4 regions of the Paenibacillus sp. 7523-1 genome follow, and region 3 is predicted to be linked to each of the others. Evidence: riboswitches for the same ligand, from Rfam matches in the RefSeq annotation. Region 3 holds a riboswitch; each other region holds the start of a gene.
The links. Region 3 has a riboswitch for cyclic di-AMP ahead of CHH60_RS29105 (C40 family peptidase). Riboswitches for the same ligand answer to the same signal wherever they lie in the genome.
Positions count from the first base shown of each region.

Region 1 (2,202 bases), on a different contig from region 3:
TCAAACTGCCGGTCTTTGAATTTGTTATAGAGTTCCTGTAAGCCTTCAAATTGCGGGGTCAGACCACATTTGCTCGCCGTATTTACAATTAGCAGCACCTTGTTGCGATAATCGGACATCTCGACTTCCTGGCCCCGAAGGGTATTGACTTTGTAGTCATAAACGGACATGATCAGTCGCCTCCATATCGTATAATGGGTTAATGATACCTATAGTTATATTATATTGCTTACAATTAGATAATGCAAAACTAATTAAATAAATTCCTATGTTTACTTACAGATATTTAAAATTACATACGTTTTTCATAAGGACGAGAATTAGCGAGATTCACAGAGATGGATGGAGAATGGATTGGTTGTAAGCGATATCATTGATGTGTAATGCCTTAAATTCGTCCATTCGCTGATCTGACCGGACTTTACACTAACATGTCGCGGGTGTATGATTCATATCGTAATTTCTATTTCAATTAAACTTAACATGAACAACGAAACAAACGATAATATCGCTCTGGTCAATACATGAAACAGGAACGATGTTTTAATCGCTGAGTTTCCATTCATTCATGGGTGGGAAACGGGGGAACCAATCGGAACGGCTGTCATTGCAGCTAATCCATGGGGTGAATTTTTCGGTGCAAGCCGGAAATAGGGCGACTCTCGCGCCCGAATCCGTCAGCTAACCTCGTAAGCGTTAAAGGGAGAGGCAACAAGCCGTACGCATATTCATGGCGTTTTCGTCATGGGTTATTCAAGAAGCGTTCGGGAGGCCTTGGTCCCCCACGCTTCTTTTTTGTTGTCTTTTCACGCCAAGGGAGGAACGAACGATGGATAATGAGATGATTCTAGTAACAGCACCGAATGAAGCAGGCCGCAAGTTTATCAAGCTGTTGATGTACAAAAAAATGCCGTTTGCCGTTCTGACTAACAGTGCAGGGGAAGAACGGAAGCTCCGCAGAATCGGAGTGGAGAACGTCATTCGCATGAATACAGCTGAAGCTCAGAAGTGGTTTCTACCGCAGTCGAGTGTAGGCAACGTTTTTATTTTCGAGAACAGTTTGAACCTGACCTGCCGCTATTTGCAGATCTGCCGTTCCTGGACCTCCAAATCACTATGTGTGATTACGGAACAGAGTCACCCCAAAGGCATTTACCGCGGGATGGGAGCTGACCGCATTGTGTATTCCCTTAATGGAGAAGTTGGCTTCTTGCTTAATGGTTAATGTGATAGCTGCCGATTGATCCGGTGTAAGGTGCCTGTTATAATTGAACTTGTGGAAAAACGGAATTCTGAGGAGACTCATGCATGATGGTGGGTCTTCTTTTTTATTTGAGCATTAATGTACATTGCTGATTTAGAGATTGCGTTCATGGCTAACAAGGAGGAATAGGCGTGCCGGATGTACGGGGGTTAAAATGGTTGTTCTTTGATGTAGGAGATACGCTGGTGGACGAATGGGAGCCGGTAGATGATATTATAGGGCAGTTTGTAAAAGAAGCCTGCTTGCTTGGATATCCGGTGAAAATAGAGGAAGTGCGAGAGATATTTGCCTCGTGTTACCGAAATTATGAGCAGTGGCCCATGAGGGTAGCCATTCGAACGCTAATCAGCGATGAACGTCATAGGGAGCAGATCCAGGAGAAGTTGAAGTTCCGGAAGGAATTGGAGAAACCCTTCGCTTCTGCTGACGCGGTGTTGAAGGAATTGTCACACCATTATCGAATTGGCATTATTGCCAATCAGAGTCTAGGGACAGCAGAGCGCCTGGAGAGCTACGGTCTGCGGAGGTACGTGGATGTACTGGCTTGCTCGGCAGAAGAAGGCGTATCCAAGCCGGATCCGGAACTCTATGCTGTGGCTTTGAAGCAGGCGGGATGTGAACCCCAGGAAGCAGTCATGATTGGGGATCGGATTGATAACGATATCATTCCTGCCAAGAAGCTGGGGATGCGAACGATTCGGATTTTGCAGGGCTATGGACGATTTCAGCCTGAGCTGGAGGGCCAAGAGCATGCAGACTGGACCATCGAAGCCTTGGAGCAGATTATTCCACTGCTTGTGCCTTCTGAAGGTTAGCGGATAAAATTAAAAAGAGATGACCTTCGCGTCATTAAATACTGGACAAGGCAAGTGTACGGCAAGCTAAAAGGCTGATCCCCTCAAGTATATTCTTGATGAGGGATCAGCCTTTTTTTATAA
Region 1 is NZ_NPBR01000017.1:104,736-106,937, reverse strand. It holds gene CHH60_RS19030 (glutathione peroxidase) at 1-170, opposite strand, end outside; cyclic di-AMP (ydaO/yuaA leader) riboswitch at 539-711, shown strand; gene CHH60_RS19025 (hypothetical protein) at 830-1,225, shown strand; gene CHH60_RS19020 (HAD family hydrolase) at 1,396-2,079, shown strand.
Region 1: it holds a riboswitch for cyclic di-AMP, as region 3 does, so the genes downstream of both, CHH60_RS19025 (hypothetical protein) here and CHH60_RS29105 (C40 family peptidase) in region 3, are expected to answer to the same signal.

Region 2 (2,202 bases), on a different contig from region 3:
TATATGCAGCTGTAGGCTGGCATCCTCAGGATGCCATTACGATGCAGGAGGGCGATCTCGAGTGGATTGCGTCTCTGTGCAAGCATGAAAAAGTCGTTGCCATAGGCGAGATTGGCCTGGATTATTATTGGGACACTTCACCCAAGGATGTGCAGCATCGTGTATTAAGACAACAGATCGGACTGGCTCGTGAACTTAACATGCCGATTGTCATTCATAATCGTGACGCTCATGAGGATATTGTCAAAATTTTGCGCGAGGAAAAGGCTGGAGAAGTCGGGGGTGTGATGCACTCATTCTCTGGAAGCTGGGAAACGGCAAAACTCTGTCTGGATCTAGGGTTCCATCTATCCTTCGGGGGACCAATCACGTTCAAAAACGCCAAGCAGCCAAAAGAGGTACTGGCGAAGGTGCCAATGGACCGTTTTTTCATTGAAACTGACTCCCCATATCTTACACCACATCCTTATCGTGGAAAACGAAACGAAACAGCGCATGTACGTCTGGTTGCAGAAGCAGCTGCGGAAATTAAAGGCATTTCGGTAGAGGAAATTGCTGCAATAACGACCAAAAATGCCATGGAACGATTTGGGATTCGTTAAAAAACGAAGCAAATGCGGTGAAAAAGAGAGGTAGACGGAGCGAATTTGCTTTTTGATCCAAATAAATGAAGAATATTACAATATTTTAACCAAATATTTAGAAAAACGTACTTGAACAACGCTTTACAACATGCATCGAAACAGGATATCATCTTTTCAGTGAATTGTTGTGCGGAAAATTGGACAGATGTTCGGGGGATGAACAAAGGGACACTTTCCGATGACACAACAATACTTTTCATGAACCGATCTCGCTGAGTCTCCGTTAACGGAGAGCGGGGGAACCAATAGGGCTTAAACATCAGTGTAAGCAGCTGATGCGCATCGTTTCGCTGACCCAAAAGCAGCGGATGCACTTGCGAAGCGCTATTTGATTTCTTCTTTGGGTCTCGGGGTGAATTCAAGGGCATCCGCCATGAGCGGGTGACCGGAGATAGGGCGGCTCTCTTTCGCCCGAACCCGACAGCTAACCTCGCAAGCGGAAAAAGAGAGGCAACCTCGTGCATGAATTTCCGATATTCAAAATCATTCGGAAGCCACGAAAGAGTTCCTCTTACACTCTTTCTTTGGCTTTTTTGTTTTTGAATAAAAGAAATAAGGTCATCATACGGTAAGAATTCAGGTGGTGACATCATGTTGCGAAGAGTGGTTCATGGTGCAGAGCCGGTCATTGAGATATCGATCAGTTCTGTAGAAAATTTGGTATAGTCGCGTCAAAGACATCATGCATTAACTTTAGACGGCGAGGCTATGAAGGAGGACGGAGAAGTGGGCACATTCCAACCAGAAGAGACCCATGAGTCACGATCATCCAGTAAGTCTTACGCGTTGCGGTGGAAGCATGAGAACATGCGTCAAATGGCACTGATCGCTATTTTCTCAATCGCGCTTACAATCATGATCTTGTTAGTCGTTTACGGTCAAGCCGGGAAACAAATTTCGCTGGTTATTGATGGCAAAGCTCAAGCGGTAGAGACTCGTACAGGAATGCTTCAAGAAATGCTGGAGGAGCAATCAATCACAGTCAGCCCCCATGATGAGGTATCCATGCCTTTGAACGGGGCAATCGCAGATGGAGACCGCATAGTTATTGAGCGGGCCGTTCCAGTCAACATTACGGCAGACGGAGACACCAAGACTCTGTATACAACCGATTCATCGGTAGAAGATGCAATTCAGAAATCTGGAATTGAAGTTGCCAGTGAGGATAAGGTTTATCCTGCGCTCGCAACACCAATCAAGGCAGATATGAAAATTCGCGTAGTGCGTGTAACAAAGCGTACAGTGGAAGTGGAACAGCCGATTGCGTACAAAGTAATCAAAACGGCTGACCCTAGCTTGTACAAAGGTGACAATCGCGTCATCGTAAACGGCAAAGAAGGTACACTTGTACAGCATATCGAAAAGGTGTTTCAGGATGGAGAGTTAGTCTCCAAAAAGATGGTGGGCAAATCGGTATCGACCAACCGTGTCGATAAAGTTATTGCTGTCGGAACCAAAGCAAAACCAGTTGTGAAGCAGCCGGAGATTCAGACGGTATCGGCCCAAACCTCCACAGCAAAGAAAGAAACGACAACGAACTCGAAGAAAACCGCTGCAT
Region 2 is NZ_NPBR01000032.1:51,338-53,539, reverse strand. It holds gene CHH60_RS28500 (TatD family hydrolase) at 1-602, shown strand, start outside; cyclic di-AMP (ydaO/yuaA leader) riboswitch at 845-1,099, shown strand; gene CHH60_RS28495 (3D domain-containing protein) at 1,371-2,202, shown strand, end outside.
Region 2: it holds a riboswitch for cyclic di-AMP, as region 3 does, so the genes downstream of both, CHH60_RS28495 (3D domain-containing protein) here and CHH60_RS29105 (C40 family peptidase) in region 3, are expected to answer to the same signal.

Region 3 (2,202 bases):
GCATGCTGATTACCCCTCTCATTAAGGCAGGGCTACTCTATTCATTACAACACTTCAATCATACAGAAGAACGTATTCCTTTTATACGTGGGATCAAGGCACTGTGGAAACCGATGATGCTGCTTCATTTCATTAAAACGCTATTATTACTGCTGCCTGCGTACTGGCTGATCCCCAAGCTGTATAGTATCTTTCTGGATGGATTCCACTCGCTGCAGCTGCTGCTGCCAGGCATTCCATATGTAGCTGGATGGATCGTGTATGGATGGATCGTACATCATGCTTTGTTATATATGCAGTTTGGCGTCACAGCACCCGAGAGTCAGGGCGGGGTAAAAGGTACATTTCTCGGTCTATTGCTCGCCTTGCGTCATATCATTTCTCTCATTGGTATCGCAGTGGTTCTGGGAGGAATTCATCTGCTCATCTTCGGTGCCTTCACATCTGCGTCGTGGTTCCTGACAGGTCTCATCGGTCTGATCCTGCAACAAACCTATCCGCTCGCCAGATGTTTGTTGGATATATGGAAGATATGTGCTCATTTCCGCCTTTGGCAGTCCAAGTCCTCCAAAGGTTAAAAAGTGTAATGAACCGCTCAAAAATTGTTACCATCTTCATGTAAACTTGTGTCAATGTTTACGCTTCAAAAAAGCAAACCTCAACCTTTCCCCGTCAAAGGTCGAGGTTTTTTTTGCTAATTTTCTTGTTAAACGTTGCCAAAGCTTTACTCCTCTGTTACAATAATCGCAGTGAGTTTTTAGTAACAACTTTGTAATCTTTACCTTATGAATTGTAACTACTTAAAATTAAATCGTCATTTCTTGATTTCGCAGGTGCACAACTAGCATAGCCAAATTCCTGGCACCTGGGAAGCGGGGGAACCAGTTATGGGTGAATTGATCTTGCTACAGAGGGATCATAGGGGACCTTCAACCGAATCCTTAAGCTAACCTCGCAGGCGTTGGAAGGGGTATATCTCTTGTTCAAAAAGAAATTAACAGCAGCTGTCCTTAGCTTAACATTCGCACTATCGCTTGGAGCAGGCAGCGCATTCGCAGATTCAAAAATGGATAAAGTAATTGATTCAGCAATGGGAACTACATACAAAAGTGGTGGAACAACGCTTAACGGCTTTGACTGCTCTGGATTCACACGGTATGTATTCGAAAAGCTGGGCATCGATTTGGCTCGTCAATCCAGTTCCCAATTCGACATGGGTGACTCGGTATCCCGCATGGAAATGAGACCAGGCGATCTGGTATTCTTCAATACAACGGGTAAAGGGGTTTCACACGTAGGGATTTTCGTGGGTGAAGGTAAGTTTGCACACTCCTCGTCTTCCAAAGGAGTTACCATTAGTTCTTTGAGTGAGAACTACTGGGCCAACCGCTATGTTGGCGCTAAACGGATTATGAGCACGGACGCATATGAGTCACTGGCCCTCGACTAGGGACAAGCTGAGCAACATCATACTGTAACGAAGCATAAATCAACCGCCCGGTACATTCTCCGCAGGAATGTATCCGGCGGTTTTTTTGTGCTTGTTCGTCCATGCCCTTATGATGTTTTTACCCATCCTACTATAATATAAACGAAATTCCCGGAACTTTTGTTTCACTTTTTTTCAAGGAAGCAAAACCTTGCCAAATGCCCTCCTCTTTTGTAGAGTAAAATCAGGATTAAATATGAAATGACATATGTTATAAACGATTAGCGTATGACTAGAAGTAGCTTGTTCACAATGAAAGGAGCGTGCAGTGGTGTGGATGAAGCTTCTGTAACGTTTCACGTTGTGCCGATGCAAGAAGAACATGCAGCATTGATCTGCAGCTGGACATATGAACCACCCTATAACATCTATACCTGGCTGCCCTGGGAACAGATGAAGGCGCTGGAGGTTGAATTCGGGGACGAGCAGCTTCGAAAAGAGCAATATGCTGTTGTACTCGGAGAGCAGGACCAACTTTGCGGATTCGTTCAATTCTTTCCTCTTGAAGGCGTGACGCGCATTGGACTTGGTATGCACCCTGAACAGTGTGGACAAGGTCGCGGTACTGCCTTCGTCTCTGCGATCGTGAAGGAAGCCATTCGGCGGAACCCTAGTCATGAGATCGATCTCGAAGTGCTCACCTGGAATACGCGGGCTATTCGGGTTTATCACAAGGCTGGATTTGTCACCCAGGATACGTATGAACGACAGAC
Region 3 is NZ_NPBR01000034.1:29,035-31,236, forward strand. It holds gene CHH60_RS29100 (hypothetical protein) at 1-578, shown strand, start outside; cyclic di-AMP (ydaO/yuaA leader) riboswitch at 839-976, shown strand; gene CHH60_RS29105 (C40 family peptidase) at 980-1,450, shown strand; gene CHH60_RS29110 (GNAT family N-acetyltransferase) at 1,742-2,202, shown strand, end outside.

Region 4 (2,202 bases), on a different contig from region 3:
GACAGCAATACAGCATCGTCAATTGGAATGTGGATTCGCTGGATTGGAAAGGCCTTAGCAAAGAACAAGTGAAGCAGAATGTCTTATCTGCAGTCAAACCAGGCTCCATCATTCTTCAACATGCGGGCGGAGGCGTGGGCTCCAATCTGTCCGGTACCATTGGAGCACTTCCGGAGATTATAGATGAACTGCGATGCAGGGGCTTCAATCTGGTGACTTTGGACGAGATGCTGCAATTGCCAAAAAGCAAATAATACTCGGCTTAGTAGAGGAAACACATAAGTTATGAATTAACAATCTTGCGCGTTTTAATAAAGACAAAGGGTACCCTTATTACGCGTTCATCGTGTAATAAAGGCACCCTTTTGTAGCACTGATACTTATTTCAAGATATAAAGTTCAACGTCCTGAAAACCAAAGGTACTCACAGACTTCTGGCTTCCAGGAATGAAAATGTCAATTCGTTTCCCTTTGATCGCTCCACCGACATCCCGGGCAGTAGCCACAAATGCCTGCTTAGGCAGCGCCGGATGGGAGTGACCCGTAACAAGAACCTTTGTACCCAGTGGGATGACACTAGGGTCTACTGCAATCGTGCCGAGTTCAAGTGGATTACCGAAGTAATCAACAGCACCCCATCCACCATTTTCGGAAGCGGCTGCAGAGTATGCTGTTGCTTTCACATCAATGGATTTACTATAATCAAACGTTTTGCCCCAGGCCTCAACGACTTTATCGTCAGCATTTACATCAAGGCTAGCGGTCGCAATCGTCTTTGCACCTGTAGAGCTCTTCGCAGCTGGAGCAGCTGAGGCTGTGTTTGCTTTTCCAGGAATCGTAATTTTCAAACCACCATAAATGTTGTAAGGTGAAATATCACTGTTTGCTTTAACCAGTGTGTTCAGTCCAACTCCATATTGTTTCGATAAGGTATAGAAGGTATCCCCCTCTTTGGCCACGTGAACAGAATCAGCGTGAGCTGGAACGGCCTGAATGAGCATTGCTGCTGTCAATAGGGCTGTTGCTGTTTTGGCTATAGTTCTCTTCTTAATCATGGTCTTCCTCCCTCATTGTGCCTGCGAAGTTAGTTGTCGGATTCGGATGGAGGAAACCACCCTATAGGTCTCTGTTACATTCGTCTTGCGTTATGTATCCCTAATTCACCCCAAGCAGCGTGCGTTTCAAACTTCCCCCCACGGTCTGCATCATTACATCCTCCACACTTCCTCCTCAGGAAGTTTCGGCAGGAACAATATATCACAATTTTGTAACCAAGGTCCGTAGTAAATGTTACCAACTGTATTGAACAACACATTATGCGGCTTTAGAAATAAGGATTTTTCTTGTTAAAGAGCGATCAAGCAGCTCTGGAACGATGACAGAAACGTTACTTTTACGACACTGGATACTTATCCATAATCAAAAAAACAACCCTGCTAACGTGACGTGAGCAAGGTTGTTTGATTTCTTTTTTTGTTCGTTCTATTTAATCCGGTTCACTGACTGGATCATGCTCAAAGGTTATGACAAGACTTTACCGAGGAAGTCACGTGTACGTGGATTCTTAGGTTGACCAAATACTTCATCCGGTGTGCCCTCTTCCACAATTACACCGCCATCCATAAAGATGATGCGATCACCCACTTCACGGGCAAAGCCCATTTCGTGGGTAACAATAACCATCGTCATGCCGCCTTCAGCCAGGCGTTTCATAACGTCGAGTACTTCACCAACCATTTCCGGGTCAAGTGCAGACGTTGGCTCGTCAAACAGCATCACATGCGGCTGCATCGCAAGCGCTCTGGCAATGGCAATCCGCTGCTTCTGTCCACCAGACAGCTGACTCGGATAAGCATCTTTTTTATCCAATAACCCAACGGTTTTGAGCAAGTCTGTGGCGATCTGCTTGGCTTCCTGTGCAGATTGCTTTTTGACTTTAATCGGGGCAATGGTAATGTTTTGCTCCACGGTTTTATGCGGAAACAGATTAAAGTGCTGGAACACCATCCCCATTTTTTCCCGGGTTGCATTAATGTTGTGTTTGGGATCTGTGATCGATACGCCTTCGAAATTAATTTCACCTGAAGTAGGCTGCTCCAACAAGTTAAGACAGCGAAGGAAAGTACTTTTGCCTGATCCTGAAGGACCAATCACAACAACGACCTCGCCCTTGCCAATCGTGACATCTATGCCTTTAAGTAC
Region 4 is NZ_NPBR01000002.1:138,182-140,383, reverse strand. It holds gene CHH60_RS00735 (polysaccharide deacetylase family protein) at 1-254, shown strand, start outside; gene CHH60_RS00730 (3D domain-containing protein) at 381-1,055, opposite strand; cyclic di-AMP (ydaO/yuaA leader) riboswitch at 1,058-1,256, opposite strand; gene CHH60_RS00725 (amino acid ABC transporter ATP-binding protein) at 1,522-2,202, opposite strand, start outside.
Region 4: it holds a riboswitch for cyclic di-AMP, as region 3 does, so the genes downstream of both, CHH60_RS00730 (3D domain-containing protein) here and CHH60_RS29105 (C40 family peptidase) in region 3, are expected to answer to the same signal.